DNA from 3 places in the Rhizobium sp. SU303 genome. Region 1 is predicted to be linked to each of the others. Evidence: predicted binding sites of a transcription regulator. Region 1 holds the regulator's gene; each other region holds the start of a gene.

Region 1 (6,006 bases):
AGCGCGCCGATCCAGCTGCGCGATATGGTGATTGCCGATCCGTCGATCATCGGCAAGACGGTCAATGTCACGGTGCTCGCCGACGCCAATGTCGACAGCGCCAACAAGGCCCAGATCGACCTCTCGGTCGATGAGAAGAACCGCAAGGTCAACGACAAGCAGGTCGGCTGGATGAACGAACTGAAGGCGAGCGGCGCGCTCCACAAGCAGTTCAACACCGGCCTCTTCGTCAACGGCAATTCCAGCCGTCCGGAGGCCGCAGGCCTTGGCGTCGCCCTGATCGGCTCGCTCTACCTGATGCTGATCGTGCTCGTGCTCGCTCTGCCGATCGGCGTCGCCGCCTCGATCTATCTCGAGGAGTTCGCGCCGAAGAACAAGCTGACGGACCTGATCGAGGTCAACATCAACAACCTCGCCGCGGTGCCTTCGATCGTCTATGGTCTGCTCGGTCTTTCCGTCTTCATCAATTTCATCGGCCTGCCGCGCTCGGCCTCGCTGGTCGGCGGCCTGGTGCTGACGCTGATGACCCTGCCGACGATCATCATCGCGACGCGTGCGGCACTGCGCGCCGTGCCGCCGTCGATCCGCGCCGCAGCGCTCGGCCTTGGCGCTTCGAAGATGCAGATGGTGTTCCACCATGTGCTGCCGCTCGCCATGCCGGGCATCCTGACCGGCACGATCATCGGCCTGGCGCACGCGCTCGGCGAAACCGCGCCGCTGCTCCTGATCGGCATGGTCGCCTTCGTCGCCAATGCGCCGACGACACCGCTCGATCCCTCGACGGCTCTGCCCGTACAGGTCTATATGTGGGCCAACGAGGCCGAACGTGCCTTCGTTGAGCGTACTTCGGGTGCCATCATCGTCCTGCTCCTGTTCCTGATCGTCATGAACATGGGCGCCATCCTCTTGCGTCGTCGCTTCGAGCGCCGCTGGTAAACGGAGTTACAAGATCATGAACATGTTGACGGAAGCTGCAGTTGAAAAGGCGCTGGATCAGAAGATGAGCAACGTCCCTTATAAGATGATCGGAAAGGATGTCTCGGTATACTACGGCGAGAAGCGCGCGCTTTTCGATGTGAACCTGAACGTCCGCGAAAACACCGTAACCGCTCTGATCGGCCCGTCCGGCTGCGGCAAGTCGACCTTCCTGCGGTGCCTCAACCGCATGAACGATACGATCGACGGCTGCCGCGTCACCGGCAAGATCACGCTTGATACCGACGATGTCTATGATCCCGATATTGACGTCGTCGAGCTTCGCGCCCGCGTCGGCATGGTCTTCCAGAAGCCGAACCCGTTCCCGAAGACGATCTATGAAAACGTCTCCTACGGCCCGCGCATCCATGGCCTTGCCAAGTCGAAGGCCGATCTCGACCAGATCGTCGAGACCAGCCTGCAGCGCGCCGGCCTCTGGAACGAGGTCAAGGACCGCGTGCATGAATCCGGCACCGGCCTGTCGGGCGGTCAGCAGCAGCGCCTCTGCATTGCGCGTGCCGTCGCCGTCAGCCCTGAAGTCATCCTGATGGACGAGCCCTGCTCGGCGCTCGATCCGATCGCCACCGCCAAGGTCGAGGAACTGATCCACGAGCTGCGCGAGAACTACACGATCGTCATCGTCACCCACTCCATGCAGCAGGCCGCGCGTGTCTCGCAGCGCACCGCCATGTTCCACCTCGGCAATCTCGTCGAGGAGAACGACACCGACAAGATGTTCACCAATCCCGACGATCCGCGCACCCAGGACTACATCATGGGTCGCTTCGGTTGATTTTGGCGACACCAAGCCTTCCCGTTATTCGAGGATAAAGCCCCATGGCATCGACACATATTTTTTCTGCCTACGATGATGATCTGAAGTTCCTGTCCAGGCGGATTTCCGAAATGGGCGGCCTGGCCGAGCAGATGGTCAGCGAAGCCGTCCGCGCCCTCGTCAACGGCGATACCGCACTGGCGCAGAAGGTCATATCCGACGATGTGATCCTCGATCACGCCGAACGCGAAATCGGCGACAAGGCGATCGTCACCATCGCCCGCCGTCAGCCGATGGCCTCGGACCTGCGTGAAATCATGGGTTCGATCCGCATCGCCGCCGATCTCGAACGCGTCGGCGACCTCGGCAAAAACACCGCCAAGCGCGTCATCGCCGTCCAAAGCACCGGCGTTCCCCGTAAGCTCGCCCGCGGCCTCGAGCATCTGTCCGAGCTGGCGCTCGTCCAGCTCAAGGAAGTACTCGATGTCTACACCAATCGTTCAGCCGACAAGGCGAATGCGATCCGTGAACGCGACAACGAGATCGACGCGATGTACACCTCGCTGTTCCGCGAACTTCTGACCTATATGATGGAAGATCCGCGCAACATCACCAGCTGCACGCATCTTCTCTTCTGCGCCAAGAATATCGAGCGCATCGGCGACCATGCCACCAACATCGCCGAGACGATCTTTTACATGACGACAGGCGCACAGCCGGAAGGCGATCGTCCGAAGGACGACAGCGCCAACACCGTCGGTGCGGTCACGGAATAACCGCCCGCACAATTAGTTGCGTGCGCGCCCGTCCGGGGCGCGCAAAGAGGTCGCAGCCAATTTCTGAATTTGCGCAGGATGAATTGCTTAAATCACCCCTGATTTAAGGATGATGCGCGAGGAGACCGACACGCATGATCCCGAGAGTTGCAGTTGTTGAAGACGAGGAAGCCCTCAGCGTGCTTCTTCGCTACAATCTCGAAGCGGAAGGCTTCGAGGTCGATACCATCCTTCGTGGCGACGAAGCCGAAATGAGGCTCCAGGAGCGCACGCCCGATCTTCTCATCCTCGATTGGATGCTGCCGGGCGTCTCCGGCATCGAGCTCTGCCGGCGCCTGCGCATGCGGCCGGAAACCGAGCGACTGCCGATCATCATGCTGACGGCGCGCGGCGAGGAGAGCGAGCGTGTCCGCGGATTGTCGACGGGTGCCGACGATTATGTCGTCAAGCCCTTCTCGACCCCCGAGCTCGTTGCCCGCGTCAAGGCGATGCTGCGCCGCGCGCGTCCCGAGGTGCTGTCGACGGTGCTGAAATGCGGCGATATCGAGCTCGACCGCGAAACCCATCGCGTCCATCGCAAGAGCCGCGAAGTCCGCCTCGGCCCCACCGAATTCCGCCTGCTGGAATTCCTGATGTCGTCGCCGGGCCGGGTCTTCTCCCGCTCGCAGCTTCTCGATGGCGTCTGGGGCCACGATATCTATGTCGACGAGCGCACCGTCGACGTCCATGTCGGGCGCCTGCGCAAGGCGCTGAATTTTTCCAACATGCAGGACGTCATCCGCACCGTCCGCGGCGCCGGTTATTCGATGGAAGCCTGAGGGCTTCCATCTGAGCCTGCTGACAAAACCCTGGCAGAACCTGCGACGTGATCCTCGGCCTTGTGCCGAGGATCTGCGCACGCCAAATTAAGCATTTGAAAATAAAGGATTTTTGGCAAAAGTAGTTGGGGTGGTCAGATGCTCGGCACAAGGCCGAGCATAACGGAGGAAACCTTACAAGCAATTCGGATGCCCGAGCGCTTCCATCCACGCGCATAAAAAAACGGGCCACTCGGCCCGTTTTCTGCATTCTGACGATGGTTGTCGTTCAGCTTGCCCGCGCTGCTGCCCGGCGGCGTTCGTTGACCGGCTGGTAGGCGAGCTTCTGGTGATAGCCGCAATAAGGCGAATTGTCGGGGGATTCGCAGCCGCAGAAATGGAAGTCGTCCTTCAGCGGATCGCCGACCGGCCACTTGCAGGTGCGTTCGGTCAGTTCCGTCAGGCCGAGGCGGCGCGAAATCGGCACGACCACGTTGCCTCTCGGCACGTATTCCATTTCCTCGATCGTTTCGATCTCGATCTCTTCCTTCAGCATCGTCGCGCCCTGCTGGCGGGTGACGGTGCGGGTCGTGATCCGGGAGGTGTAGTTCGGTGCGCGCGGCGCCGATGTGTTGCGCTTCGGCGTTCGCGCCGCAGTGTTGGTGCCGCCGGCCTTGGCACGGCCGGGAAGGCACAACCGGTGCACTTTGCCGATGACCGCGTTTCTGCTGACCCCGCCAAGCTGCGCAGCAATCTGGCTGGCGCTCAGTCCTTCGGCCCAAAGCTTCTTGAGTTTCTCGACCCGCTCGTCTGTCCAGTTCATGCCCTGTCTCCACCTTTTGCGTTGGTGATGGCAGAATCCCTCACCGTTGTCCCGGGAGCTCCGAAACAAGAAACGCTTGATCAATTTTGGTGACTAGTTCCGCCGCATGCAGTCTAGTAATTGATCTTTAACCTAGTGTGAGGCTGACTCCGTGACAAGAGTCGCATGAATCCGGATGAATCGAATTCGTAGTTTTCCCCAACTTGCTGCCCCTGCGTGGCATTTCTGCAATAATGCCTGTTGAAGACTGAAAACGCCGCTGTACACCTGTGCTGCATACGCTAAGGGCGCCGTTTTGTTGACATTGCAGCGCGAAAAGGAAATAGTGCCAGTCGCCGCCGCAAGGCGGCATTTTTAATTTTTCGGGCATGGTTTCCTTAGCCGGAGTCATTGCCCGCCAACTTTGATGGAGATCGCGCCATGGCTGAAGCCGCGCCGCTTTATGACACCTATTCTCGTGCCCCGCTGCGGTTCGAGCGAGGCGAGGGCGTATGGCTGATCACCGAGACTGGCGAGCGATATCTCGATTTCGGCGCCGGCGTCGCCGTCACGTCAGTCGGCCACAGCAATCCGCATGTGGTCGGCGCACTGAAGGAGCAGGCCGACAAGGTCTGGCACCTGTCGAACATCTATGAGATCCCCGGCCAGGAGCGTCTGGCAAAACGGCTGACGGACGCCACCTTCGCCGACAAGGTGTTCTTCACCAATTCGGGCGCCGAGGCGCTCGAATGCGCGATCAAGACGGCGCGCCGCTACCAGTTTTCCAAGGGCCATCCCGAGCGTTTCCATATCATCACCTTCGAAGGCGCCTTCCACGGACGGACGCTGGCGACGATCGCCGCCGGCGGCCAGGAAAAATATCTCGAAGGTTTCGGTCCCAAGGCGCCGGGTTTCGATCAGGTGGCTTTCGGCGACATCGAAGCGGTCCGCGCCGCGATCACCGAGGCGACCGCCGGCATCCTCATCGAGCCCGTGCAGGGCGAGGGCGGCGTCCGTCCTGCCACACCTGAGTTCATGAAGGCGCTTCGCCAGATCTGCGACGAGAACGGCCTGCTGTTGATCCTCGACGAGGTCCAGACCGGCGTCGGCCGCACCGGCAAGCTCTTCGCTCATGAATGGTCGGGCGTCACCCCCGACATCATGGCTGTTGCCAAGGGCATCGGCGGCGGTTTCCCGCTCGGCGCCTGCCTCGCAACCGCCGAGGCCGCCTCCGGCATGAAGGCCGGCACGCATGGCTCGACCTATGGCGGCAATCCGCTCGCCATGGCCGTCGGCAGCGCCGTGCTCGACATCATCCTTGCCGATGGCTTCCTCCAGCAGGTGCGCGACGTAGCACTGGTCTTCCGCCAGGGCCTCGCCTCGCTGAAGGATCGTTATCCCGATGTGATCGAAGATGTGCGCGGCGAGGGGCTGTTGCTCGGCATTAAGGCTGCCGTTCCCTCAGCCGAGCTGCTGCAGGCGATCCGCGCCGCCCATCTGCTCGGCGTGCCTGCCGGCGATAATGTCATCCGCCTTCTTCCGCCGCTCGTGGTCACCGCCGAGGAAGCCCGCGAGGGCCTTGCCCGCGTCGAACGCGCCGCCGAGAGCATTCGCGCCTCCAAGGTCAAGAAGACGGCTTGAAGAGATTGCCGCCTTCGGGCGCAGCACAGGTAAGAAGACGATATGAGCCCTAAACATTTCCTCGATCTTTCGGCGGTCACGTCAGCCGATCTCAGAACCATCATGAACGATGCGCTCGCCCGCAAGCAGGCCTTCAAGGCAGGCACGGGTGATAAACCGCTCGCCGGCAAGATGCTGGCGATGATCTTCGAGAAGCCGTCGACGCGCACCCGCGTCTCCTTCGATGTCGGTATGCGCCAG
Region 2 (6,006 bases), 1.9 Mb from region 1:
TTTCGCGCCTGCCTTGGCCGCCTGGCCGGCAATGTCGTCGAGCGACGCCGCAGCCACCTTGGCCAATGCCGCGATATCATCAAGAAGGGCGATCAGGCCAACACTCATTCGAGCCTCCGTCGGGAAGACAGACTTACACAGCAAAACGGAAAGCCCGTATCCAACGAGACGTGGCATCCTCCGCCGGGAAGATGCCACGCACAGATCGTAACGACAATGGCCGTTATTCAGCCGGCATCGGGCTCAACCCACCCTCGTCCAGCGGAGGACGGACCTGCCGTTCCCGTTTCTGAGAGGCCCGCGACAGAACGCTCTGCCGGTTCACGGATTTGCGCTCCTCGTCGATGCGGCGGATCAGAATCTCCGCGCGCTCGACGGAGCCGAGAAGCGCCAGGATCGTGCCGCGTTCAGCCGCGCCGGCATTCGGGCCAAGCGCCAGTGTCTGAGCCCGAAGTTCGGTGACGGTGGGAAGGCTGACATGGCCGGCCGGCATGGAGGGACGAACCACGCCGTAGTCGGGCATGATTTCCTGCAAAGAGGCATCGAGCTTGCTCAATGCCTGGTTGACGATCGCCAACGCGGGCTCGCTGAATTTTTCACGCTTCACGCGCCGGGCAACCTGATGCATCGATTCCGTCAACGCAGCGGTGAAATCCGCCTCCTCGATCAGGCTGGCGACAAGATCGAGTTGCTCGTAAGGCAGATCCTCCTTCATCAGCGATGCGGTATAATCGCGAATGTCACGGCTGAGGATATCGGTGGCGAGATAGTGTTCGCCCGGATCTGATGGAGCCGACTTGGCGGACCGGGCAATATCCAGGAACATCGCGCCGGCCTGCAGATGACGCGCGGTCTCCTGCTGGACGGCCGGAACGGCCCGCGCGAAATCGCTGGTGAGCCTGCGGTCGAGGAATTTCGGCGTCGAGTAATCTTCAACATCCTCCGCATCGGTGCGGCCAATACGCGACAAGACACGTTCGAAGACGCTGACGAAAGGAAACAGCAGCGCTGTGTTGAAGACGTTGAAGAAGGTCGAATAGAGACCGACAGCGACTGGAACCAGCGGAAATGTTTCCTTGCCCTCGACTATGACCGGAATACCGGGATCGCCGCCGAACCACTGCATCGCCCATGCCAGAACGTCGATCGAGACGAAGAACAAGGGCACCGTGATGCAGACGCCGATAATGTTGAAGGACATATGGGCGTAGGCAGCGCGTTTGGCGTTCTTCGACAGATTGAGCGAGGCAATCCAGGAGGTGATCGTGGTTCCGAGGTCCGCACCCAGCGAGAAGGCAACCGCCGTCGTCCAATCAAGGACACCGGCCGCACCGAGCCCCATGACGATACCGATCGTCGCGGAAGAGGAGTGGATCATCGCGGTGACGCCGGCAGCGATCAGCACGCATTTGATCAGGTTATAGTAGGAGTCGGCGGTCAGCGTGGACAGAACGTCCATGACCTCCGGTATGTTGCGCAGCGGCCGAAGGCCGCCGGTCATCAGATTGAGACCGTAGAAAATCAGCGCGAAGCCCATGCAGGCAAGCGCGACGTTGCGGATCCGCTCGCTCTTGGCAAAGCAGTAAACCAGCGAAAAAACGCCCGCAAAGATCAGGCCAAGGGGACCGAGCGGCAAGGCGATCAGGCCGTTTCCGAGCGTCGTTCCTACGTTGGCGCCCATGATGACGCTGATCGCCGGACGCAAGCCGACAACGCCGGCATTGACGAGGCCGACGACCATGACCGTCATTGCCGTCGATGACTGGATGACACCGGTGATGAGCGTTCCCGCGATGACGCCCTTGATCGGCGTGCCTGCGGCTCTCGCGAGAAATGCGCGCATCTTGTTGACGGAGAGTGCCTGGATGCCGTTCGACATGAACTCCAGACCGAGCATGAATATCCCCAGCCCGCCGATAACAGGCACAAGAATATCCTTGAAAATGTCGATGTTCACTAGCCTTACCCCCTTGGCGCCCAAAATGGCGCGCTTCAACGACGCCCCCGCGTCTCACATGCCCGATTTCATGCGGTCGGGGATGCCCCGGCCGCGTATCATGCGCGTCCGAACGAATTACTGGCTCGCGGATGCATCCTGCTTCAGCCAGTATTTGACGATCTGACTGACGAGCTGCGGCGGCAAAGGCACATAGCCAAGCGCCTCCGCGTCCTTACTGCCTATCTCGAACGCCAGACGGAAAAAATCATGCACACGGCGATAGCGATTGGGCGCCTGTCCCTTCATTGGAACGACCGCAAATGTCGCCCCGCTGATCGGATAGGCCGCCTCTCCCGGTTGATCCGTGAGCGACACCGAAAAATCTTTCGCTTCATCCCATGAGGCGGTGATGGCCGCAGCACGCACACCATCCGGTCCCGGTTTTACGAACTGGCCGGATTTGTTCTGAACAGCGGCATAGGGCAGGTTTGCACGCTCGACCTGGCCAAAATCGGCATAGGCGATCGCCCCCTTGGTTGCCTGCACCGCGCGAATGAGATCCCCGGTTCCCTCGACACTCGTCCCAACAGGCCAGGCGATCAGCGTATCCGCTCCATGTGCCGCCTTCCATTCCGGGCTTGCCGAGGAGAGGAATTCGGTGAACATGAAGGTGGTGCCTGATCCGTCCTTGCGGGTAACCGGGCTGATTTTCTGATCCGGAAGGCTGATCTCCGGGTTGATCGCCTTGATGGCAGGATCGGCCCACGACTGGATCTTGCCGAGATAGATATTCGCAAGCAGCGGGCCAGTCAGGTTGATACGGCCCTTGTCGATACCGTCAAGATTGACGGCAATCGCCACGCTGCCGAGCACGATCGGAAACTGCTGGCGGCCATGCTTCAAAAGTTCGTCGTGAGAGACAGGCACATCGGTCGCAGCGAAATCCAGCTCCGGCTGATCAAGGCGCATCAGACCTGCCAGCGAACCGACGAGCTCGTAGTCTACCGTCCAATCGGGTGAGCTGAAGTCGCCGTCATCCATCCGCGCCTTCTCGTAGATCTCCGCCCACTTCGCGATGATGGGTGCCGCGAATGTGGAGCCGGCGCCGCGAATGGGCTCGGCCATGGCTGCAGGAGCGATGAAGAGTGAACCGACAATTGCCGCAAGTCCGGCAAAGCCGGAGGCGGCGGTCGTTACTCTGTGGACTTGCCGAAAAAAACGTTCCATCGGCGCTTCCCCTCGTAACCGTTGACTGCGCACTTCGATCTGAATTCAAACCAGATCAGCTCAGGACCCACTGTGCGAACTCGTGTTCCAGCCGACAGGAATTCCTGACACGACTAAGTATTTCCATTCATTAACATTTTAATGACAGTTTAGTTTTGCGGGTTGCTGATTCTCGGCGCAGGACATTCTTTGGCTGATCGATGTCGCTCTAAAAATTCGAAATAAAACCGTCACTCAATTGACACATCGGCCGCATTTACAATGGTAAAACAACGCAGCCCGCGCCACGGCCAGACATGTCCGGGACGGTGCGGATTGCATCTGCGTTCGAGGTGCAGAGGATGCGGCGGCGTTAAATCGGCAATACCTCGGCTGCAAGCTCTTCCGCCGTCAGCCCCTTGCCGGCGCGTTGCCCGGCCTCGCCGTGCAGCCAGACGCCGGCGGCGGCGGCCTCGAAGGCCGGTAGGCCCTGGGCGAGCAAGCCGCCGATGATGCCGGCAAGCACGTCGCCGGAACCGGCGGTGGCAAGCCAGACGGGAGCGTTGGTATTGATGAGCGCACGTCCGTCGGGTGCTGCGATGACGGTATCGGCGCCTTTGTAAATGATCGCGGCATTGGCGCGGCGGGCGGCGGCCACAGCCTTTTCCACCTTGCCGAGCCCATCGTCGCCGCCGATATCGGGAAAGAGCCGCGCGAATTCGCCCTCGTGCGGCGTCAGCACCAGACGCGGCTCACCCCGGAAAAGATCAAACAGCTGTTGCGGATCGTCCTTGAACGAGGAGATGCCGTCGGCATCGAGCACCAGGTGACAATCGGCAAGGGCCGAGACGAAGCCGCGCGCCCTGGCGCCGATGCCGAAACCGGGGCCGAGGACGAAGGTCTGCAGCCGCTTGTCGGAGAGCCAGTCGCCGAGGTCGGCCTCGTCGTCGATGGCATGCAGCATGACGGCTGTCAGATGCGCGGCATTGGCGGCCATCGCCACGCGGGGGGCGGCGATCGTCACCAGGCCGGCGCCGGCCTTCAGGCCCGAGGTCGCCGACATGCGCGCCGCACCCGTCTTGTCGGCCTCACCTGAGAAGACGACCAGATGACCGCGCTTGTATTTGTGGGTTTCCAGTTGCTCGGCCGGCAGCGCACTCTTCCAGGCATCCGGCGTGTTCTCGGCGATGACGCCGCTTGCCTCAGCCCTGACGATGCGGGCCGGGATACCGATGTCGAAGACCTCCAATTCACCGCAAAGCTCCCTGCCCGGCATCAGCAGATGGCCGGGCTTGCGGGTCATGAAGGTGATGGTGTTGCAGGCCCGGAAGGCGGCACCCAGCACCTTGCCGGTACGGCCATCGAGGCCGGAGGGCAGATCGATGGCGAGCACGGGAATACCGGCCTCGGTGACGCGCTCGATCAGCGCGTGCACATCGGCCGATACCGCGCGGCCAAGCCCCGCCCCGAACAAGCCATCGATGACAACGTCGCCGGGTTCCGGCCGATAGAGGTCAAGTTCCTGTCCCTCAAGCGCGCAGCCTGTGCGGGCACGCGCGGCATCGCCCTTCAGCCTCACGGGATCGCCGAGGTGGAAGAGCGCCACCCTCGCCCCGCTTTCCTGCAGATGGCGGGCTGCGATATAGGCGTCGCCACCATTGTTGCCGGGTCCGCAGAGTATGACGAAACGCAACGCTCCGGGATGCAGGCGCAGAGCAGCAGCTGCGACCGCGGCACCTGCCCTCTCCATCAAGCCGAAGGAGTCGATGCCGGATGCGGCAGCGGCCACATCGACGGCAGCCATTTCGGCAGGCGTGAGAAGAAGGTCGGACAGATGTTTGCTCATCATCCTATTCAATCAAAAAACGCCTAAAAAACAACCGCCTGAAACAGCAAAGAGGAGGACTCTATTTAGGCATTTGCCTATATTTTCACCTCACCGTGAAGTATATTCGCAGTTGCGAAAATACGTCACTTTTTCCGTTTCGGATGTGATTCTGATGGGCGACAACATTTTCCCACCTGTTCCACCACCAAAACAACATAGAATTCCCCGCAAACGCTCCGGTTTTGGCAGAATCGGCGTGTTTTTTCGACAAGATGGATTTCAAACTGGCACGATATCTGCATCATATCCGGCGAGCGGGAAAATTCCTGCCATAACAAGAGAAGCGGAGAGACATTTTCTCATGAAAAAGATCGAAGCGATCATTAAGCCTTTCAAGCTGGACGAAGTGAAGGAAGCCCTTCAGGAAGTTGGCCTGCAGGGTATCACGGTCACGGAAGCCAAGGGTTTCGGCCGTCAGAAGGGCCACACGGAACTTTACCGCGGAGCCGAATACGTCGTCGATTTCCTGCCGAAGGTCAAAGTCGAGGTCGTATTGGCCGACGAGAACGCGGAGGCCGTCATCGATGCGATTCGTAAGGCGGCGCAGACCGGCCGCATCGGCGACGGAAAGATCTTCGTCTCCAACGTCGAAGAGGTTATCCGCATCCGCACCGGCGAGACCGGCATCGATGCCATCTGACCACTTTGCCAATCGCGCAAAGTCCGTTACCGTCATCGCCGACCTACACCGTCATCGCAAATCGGAGGAAACTCATTAATGGCGACCGCAAGCGAAATTCTGAAGCAGATCAAGGAGAACGACGTAAAGTTCGTCGATCTGCGTTTCACCGACCCGAAGGGCAAGCTGCAGCATGTGACGATGGACGTTGTCTGCGTCGACGAAGACATGTTCGCTGACGGCGTGATGTTCGACGGCTCCTCGATCGGCGGCTGGAAGGCCATCAACGAGTCCGACATGGTGCTGATGCCCGATACCGAAACGGTGCATATGGACCCATTCTTCGCTCAGTCG
Region 3 (6,006 bases), 610 kb from region 1:
GAATTGCGGATGGAGACACGCTCCAGCGCCGTCTGCCGCTCGGCGGCCGTCATCACGTCGTTGCTCTGGATCTGCTCGGCGGCGGGTTTGACCAGCGACATCCAGCGGCCGATGAAATCGCCGGGCGACAATGGCTCGGCATTCGGATCGAGCGCCGAGCGGATGCCGCCGCAGCGGCCATGGCCCATCACGACGATATCCGAGACCTTCAGCACCTGCACGGCAAATTCGAGTGCGGCCGAGGTCGAATGAAAATGACCGTCCGGCTCGTAGGGCGGCACCATGTTGGCGACGTTGCGGATGACGAAGAGCTCGCCTGGGCCGGCATCGAAGATCAGCTCCGGTGCCGCGCGAGAATCCGAACAGGCAATGACAAGCGTATGGGGATTCTGACCGTTTTCGGCAAGCTGTCGATACCTGTCGCGGGCGTCGGCATAACGCCCGTTCATAAAGTTGCGATAGCCGTCCAGAAGGGGATTTGGAAAACGCTGCATGCTTCTGGATTAGCGCGCGCGGAAGACAAGATCAACTGCTGCACCGCAAAATGAACATATTGGCAGATGCGTCACTTTTTCCGCCGCTGCGCCGGGTGCACGAGGCGGCGCATCTGCACCATGGCCATCGGCGTCGAAAGGCTGGAAGCATCGCTTGCCAGCATCAACTCGTTGCTGCCGCGCTTGACGGCACGCGCAAGCACCTCGAAGACGCTGGCGGTGGCAAGCTGCAGCGCCTTTTCGTCCTCGATCCCGGAAAGCAGGCGCGACAGGAAAACGGCGGCAATGAGGTCGCCGAGACCATTCGGCGGGTTGTCGACAACGCGATGCTCGGCAAGAAGGGCGTGACGGCCGGAAAGATAGAGATTGCCGGTACCGCCCGCCATCATCGGCACCGCCGAAGTGACGAGCATGCGCGATGGTCCGAGCGCGAGCGCCGCCTCCATGATCGCGCTGTTGTCTTCGAGGGCTGCCCCCGAAAGCCATGCGAGCTCGTAGCGGTTCGGCGTCGCGAGCGAGGCGAGCGGAATGAGATGGTCGCGAATGGCCTCAGCGGTCGCTTCCGGCACATAAAGACCGCCAAGATCGCCCATGACGGGATCGCAGACATAGAGCAGCTCGGGATTGTTTTGCCTCAGCGCACCGATCAGCCGGGCGACGGAGCGCGCTTGGGCGGCATTGCCGAAATAGCCCGAAAGCACCGCCTTGACTTCGCCGATCCACGGCGCGCGGATCAGATCGTCGATTGCCGCATCGAAATCCGTTTCCGCAAAAGTCAGCCGCGTCGAGCGGCCGTGGCCGGGATGCCATGGCAGCACGATGGTCGGCAGGGCCCAGACCGGATGACCGAGCGTCTCCAGCGCAAAGACGGCTGCCCGGTTTCCGACCGAGCCCCGCACCACATGGCTGGAGATGACGATGACTGCGCCCGCTGCATTTTCCGACATGATACCCAAGATCCGAATGATGACGGCGTTTGATGATCTGTTTGACGCCACGCTGTCAACCATTCTTCATGCGGGCGTGGAAATGTTCGGCGGAACGAAAATCCGGAAGACGGGACTTTCGCTTTCACTTGGCGAAGAAAGCGGAAAATCTCTTACGATTTCTCTTTTCCAGCGCCAAAAAAGCGTCAAAACAATCCTCCGGACCTCTTTTTTAGAGATTTTTTCGAAGAATCTTCTGCTAGCTTGCGGAAAATCAGACATTGAGGGAGGCGATCCATGGCTGCCAGACACAATCCGAAACGGGAAAAGCAGATCGAAAGCGCGCGCAAGATCGCCAAGGCGACAGGCGAGGCGCATCTCGATCCGGAAATTCTCTTCGGCCGGGCAAGCAATGACGATCTCGAACTCTATACACCAGAAATGCTGGCGCTCTCCGCGGTGCATTCGGCAAAGGAACTTGCTGTCTGGAACGGCAAGGCGCCCCGCGTCAGCATCGACACGATTGCCGATGTGACGCCTGATGGCATCGCCGTCTCGGTGCTTTCAGTCACCGACCAGAACATGCCTTTTTTGTTTGAATCGGTCATGGGCGAAGTGACGAGCACCTATCGCGACCTGTTCATGGCCGTGCATCCCATCCTGATCATGGAAAAGGGCAAGGCGCCGACGACGTATTCCGCCGATCACCCGAGCGACCCGGCCAACCGCGTCAGCCATATCCAGCTTCATATTGCACCCCTCAACTCCGCCCAGGCCGCCGATCTCGTCAAACGCATCGAAAAAGTCCTCGAACAGGTCCGCCTGTCGGTTTCCGACTGGAAGCCGATGCTTTCCAAGATCGACGGAGTGATTGCCGAGCTCGCGGCCAATGGCGCCAGCCGGAAGAAGGTTGATCGCGACGAAGCCGTCGCTTTCCTGACCTGGCTGCGCGATGAGAATTTCACTTTCCTCGGCATGCGGGAATATGTCTATTCCGGCAAGGGCGCCGATGCCAGGGTCGAGCGCGATAAGGGTGCAGGCCTCGGCATCCTTTCCAACCCCGATGTTCTGGTGCTGCGCACCGGCAAGGACGCCGTGACGACGACGCCTGAGATCCTTGCCTTCCTCGACGGTCCCGACTTCCTGATCGTCACCAAGGCGAATGTTAAGTCGATCGTTCATCGCCGGGCCTATATGGATTATGTCGGCGTTAAGCGCTTCGACGCTGAGGGCAACGTCACCGGCGAATTACGCATCGTCGGCCTTTTCACGTCGACCGCCTATACCTCGCTCGCCTCCGAAATCCCGCTGCTGCGTTCCAAGATCGAGAAGGTGAAGGAACATTTCGGCTTCGACCCGATGAGCCATTCCGGCCGCATGCTCGACAACACGCTGGAATCCTATCCGCGCGACGATCTTTTCCAGATCGACACGACGCTGCTTGCAAGTTTTGCCGAACAGATCAACGACTTGGCCGATCGGCCGCGCGTCCGCGTCCTGCCGCGCATCGACCATTTCGACCGCTTCGTCTCGGTAATCGTCTACGTGCCGCGCGAGGAATATGACTCGATCGTCCGCGAACGGATCGGCACCTATCTGAAGACTGTCTATGACGGCCGTGTCTCCGCCTATTACCCGGCTTTCCCGGAAGGCGGCGTGGCGCGGGTGCATTTCATCATCGGCCGCTCGGGCGGCAAGACGCCACGCATTCCGCAGTCAAAGCTCGAGCAGGTGATCCGCGAGATCACGGCCCGCTGGGACGACCGTTTCGAGGCGCTGGCAGGCGCCAAGGCGCCGAAGATATCCGTCGACCAAGCCTTCCAGGATTCCTTCACGCCGGAGGAAACCGTGGCTGACCTCGCCGATATCGGTGCCTGCGCCGCCGGTGAGCCGCTGCGCATTCAGTTTTACCACCGTCAGGAAGAAGAGGGCCGCATCCTTTCCTTGAAGATCTTCCACGCTGGCGGCCAGCTGGCGCTGTCGCGCCGCGTGCCGCTTCTCGAGAATCTCGGCTTCAACGTCGTCAGTGAACGCACTTTCGACATCGGGGTGCCGGTCGCCGATGGAGAAAAAAAGCTCGTCGTGCTGCACGATATGGAGCTCGAGGCCCGCAATGGCGGTGAGATCGATCTGCAGCGTTACGGCGCCGCCCTCGAGGAAGGCTTCGTCGCCGCCTTCGCCGGCACGATCGACAATGACAGCTTCAACCGGCTGATCCTTTCGGCCGGGCTCTCGGCGCGCGAGACGAACGTGCTGCGCGCCTATGCGCGTTATCTCCGCCAGGCCGGCATCGCCTATTCGCAGGATTATATCGCCACGACGCTCGACAAATATCCCGGTGTCGCCGCTGCTATCTTTCGTCTCTTCCATGACACGCTCGACACCAGGCTTTCGGAGAAGGCCCGCGTCAAGAAGCTTGCCGAACTGCACCAGGCGATCGAGGCCGAGCTTGCCGACGTGCCGAGCCTCGACGACGACCGTATCCTGCGCCGCTACGTCAATATCGTCGATGCGACGCTACGCACCAATTATTTCCAGAAGAACCCGGATGGCTCGCCGAAACCGATGCTGGCCTTCAAGCTCGATCCGCATCTGGTGGACGGGCTGCCGCAGCCGAAACCCTTCCGCGAGATGTTCGTCTATGGCGTCGAGGTGGAAGGCGTACACCTGCGCTTCGGCAAGGTGGCGCGCGGTGGCCTGCGCTGGTCGGATCGCGCCGAGGATTACCGCACCGAGGTCCTCGGTCTCGTCAAGGCGCAGCAGGTCAAGAACGCGGTAATCGTGCCGGTCGGCGCCAAGGGTGGCTTCTATCCGAAGAAACTCCCCGTCGGCGGCAGCCGCGACGAGATCTTCAATGCCGGCCGTGAGGCTTACAAGACCTATATCCGCACGCTGCTTTCGATCACCGACAACATAGCAGGCGCCGATATCGTCCCGCCGAAGGATACCGTCAGGCTCGACGGTGACGACCCCTATTTCGTAGTCGCCGCCGACAAGGGCACAGCGACCTTCTCCGACACCGCCAATGCACTGGCGCAGGAAGCCGGCTTCTGGCTGGACGACGCCTTTGCTTCCGGCGGATCGGCCGGTTACGACCACAAGAAGATGGCCATCACCGCCCGCGGCGCCTGGGAAACCGCGAAACGCCATTTCCGCGAAATGGACATCGACATCCAGACGACGCCCTTCACCGTCGCCGGCGTCGGCGACATGTCGGGCGACGTCTTCGGCAACGGCATGCTGCTCTCTCCGAAGATCCGGCTCATTGCCGCCTTCGATCACCGCGACATCATCATCGATCCCGACCCCGATATGGAAAAGACGCTGACTGAGCGCCAGCGGCTTTTTGACCTGCCGCGTTCAAGCTGGCAGGATTTCGACAAGAGCGTACTGTCGAAGGGTGCAATGATCATTTCGCGCGCAGCGAAATCGGTCACGCTGACGCCGGAAGCGGTTGCCGCGATCAGCATCGACAAGGCCGTGGCCACGCCCTTCGAGATCATGACGGCGATCCTGAAGAGCCCGGTCGACCTGCTCTGGTTCGGCGGCATCGGCACCTATGTGAAAGCGCCGTCCGAAACCGACACCGAAGTCGGCGACCGCGCCAATGACCCGATCCGCATCACCGCGGTGGAGGTGCGCGCCAAGGTGATCGGCGAGGGCGCAAATCTTGGCGTTACTCAGAAAGGCCGCATCGCCTACGGTCTGAAGGGTGGGCGCTGCAATTCCGACGCCATCGACAACTCAGCCGGCGTCAATACCTCGGACGTCGAGGTCAATATCAAGATCGCGCTGGCAGCCGCCATGCATGACGGACGCCTGACGCGCGCAAAACGCGACCAGCTTCTTTCCTCGATGACCGGCGAAGTGGCGACTCTGGTGCTGCGCAACAACTACCTGCAGTCGCTGGCGATCTCGCTGACGGAACGCAAAGGCACGGCAAACGGCCTGGAACTTGCGCGCTTCATGACGGTTCTAGAAGGCGCCAAGCAGTTGAACCGCAAGGTGGAGACTCTTCCGGACGACCAGACTCTCACAGAACGCTACACGGCCGGCAAGCCGCTGACGCGGGCTGAAATCGGCGTGCTGGTGTCCTATGCCAAGATCGTGCTCTTCGACGCGCTGATCGCAAGCGATCTGCCTGATGATCCCTATTTCATTGCGACGCTTTCGAATTATTTCCCCGTGAAAATGCAGAAGTCGAATGCCGGCGATATCGCCAACCACCGCCTGAAGCGCGAAATCGTTGCGACCGTGCTTGCCAACGAAGCGATCAATCGCGGCGGGCCGAGCTTCACCGTCGCCATGATGGACGCAACGGCGGCTTCAGCACCGGAAGTGGTGCGCGCCGCAATCGTCTCTAGAGACGGTTTCGGCCTGACCCACCTTTGGGCCGAGACGGACGCCTTGGACGGCAAGATATCGGGCGAGATGCAGAACCGCATCTACGAGGAGATCAGCCACAGCTTTATCGTGCTGACGCGCCTGCTGCTGAAAACGGGCATGACCAAGGCCGATATGGCAGAAGTGATTAGCCGGCTTCAGGCGGCCCTGAAGAAGCTGAAAACCGCCTTCGCCGGACAGGT

Evidence for each region. The regulator PhoB, encoded in region 1, activates phosphate uptake and scavenging genes when phosphate is short. The targets are predictions, from matches to a motif close to TGTCATNNANCTGTCAT.
Region 2: pstS (phosphate ABC transporter substrate-binding protein PstS) is a predicted target of PhoB. The motif match lies at 3,297-3,313, and genes of this name have one in related genera.
Region 3: RlegSU303_RS22515 (NAD-glutamate dehydrogenase) is a predicted target of PhoB. The motif match lies at 1,495-1,511, and genes of this name have one in related genera.

What each region holds. Positions count from the first base shown of each region.
Region 1 covers NZ_CP088095.1:175,680-181,685, forward strand. The annotation lists gene pstA (phosphate ABC transporter permease PstA) at 1-936, shown strand, start outside; gene pstB (phosphate ABC transporter ATP-binding protein PstB) at 953-1,768, shown strand; gene phoU (phosphate signaling complex protein PhoU) at 1,813-2,526, shown strand; gene phoB (phosphate regulon transcriptional regulator PhoB) at 2,661-3,344, shown strand; gene RlegSU303_RS00900 (GcrA family cell cycle regulator) at 3,613-4,146, opposite strand; gene RlegSU303_RS00905 (aspartate aminotransferase family protein) at 4,567-5,766, shown strand; gene argF (ornithine carbamoyltransferase) at 5,809-6,006, shown strand, end outside.
Region 2 covers NZ_CP088095.1:2,123,970-2,129,975, reverse strand. The annotation lists gene RlegSU303_RS10680 (DUF808 domain-containing protein) at 1-108, opposite strand, end outside; gene RlegSU303_RS10675 (Na/Pi cotransporter family protein) at 224-1,957, opposite strand; gene pstS (phosphate ABC transporter substrate-binding protein PstS) at 2,075-3,166, opposite strand; gene RlegSU303_RS10665 (NAD(P)H-hydrate dehydratase) at 3,519-4,991, opposite strand; gene RlegSU303_RS10660 (P-II family nitrogen regulator) at 5,335-5,673, shown strand; gene glnA (type I glutamate--ammonia ligase) at 5,752-6,006, shown strand, end outside.
Region 3 covers NZ_CP088095.1:4,582,084-4,588,089, forward strand. The annotation lists gene RlegSU303_RS22505 (carbonic anhydrase) at 1-494, opposite strand, end outside; gene pdxY (pyridoxal kinase PdxY) at 566-1,441, opposite strand; gene RlegSU303_RS22515 (NAD-glutamate dehydrogenase) at 1,718-6,006, shown strand, end outside.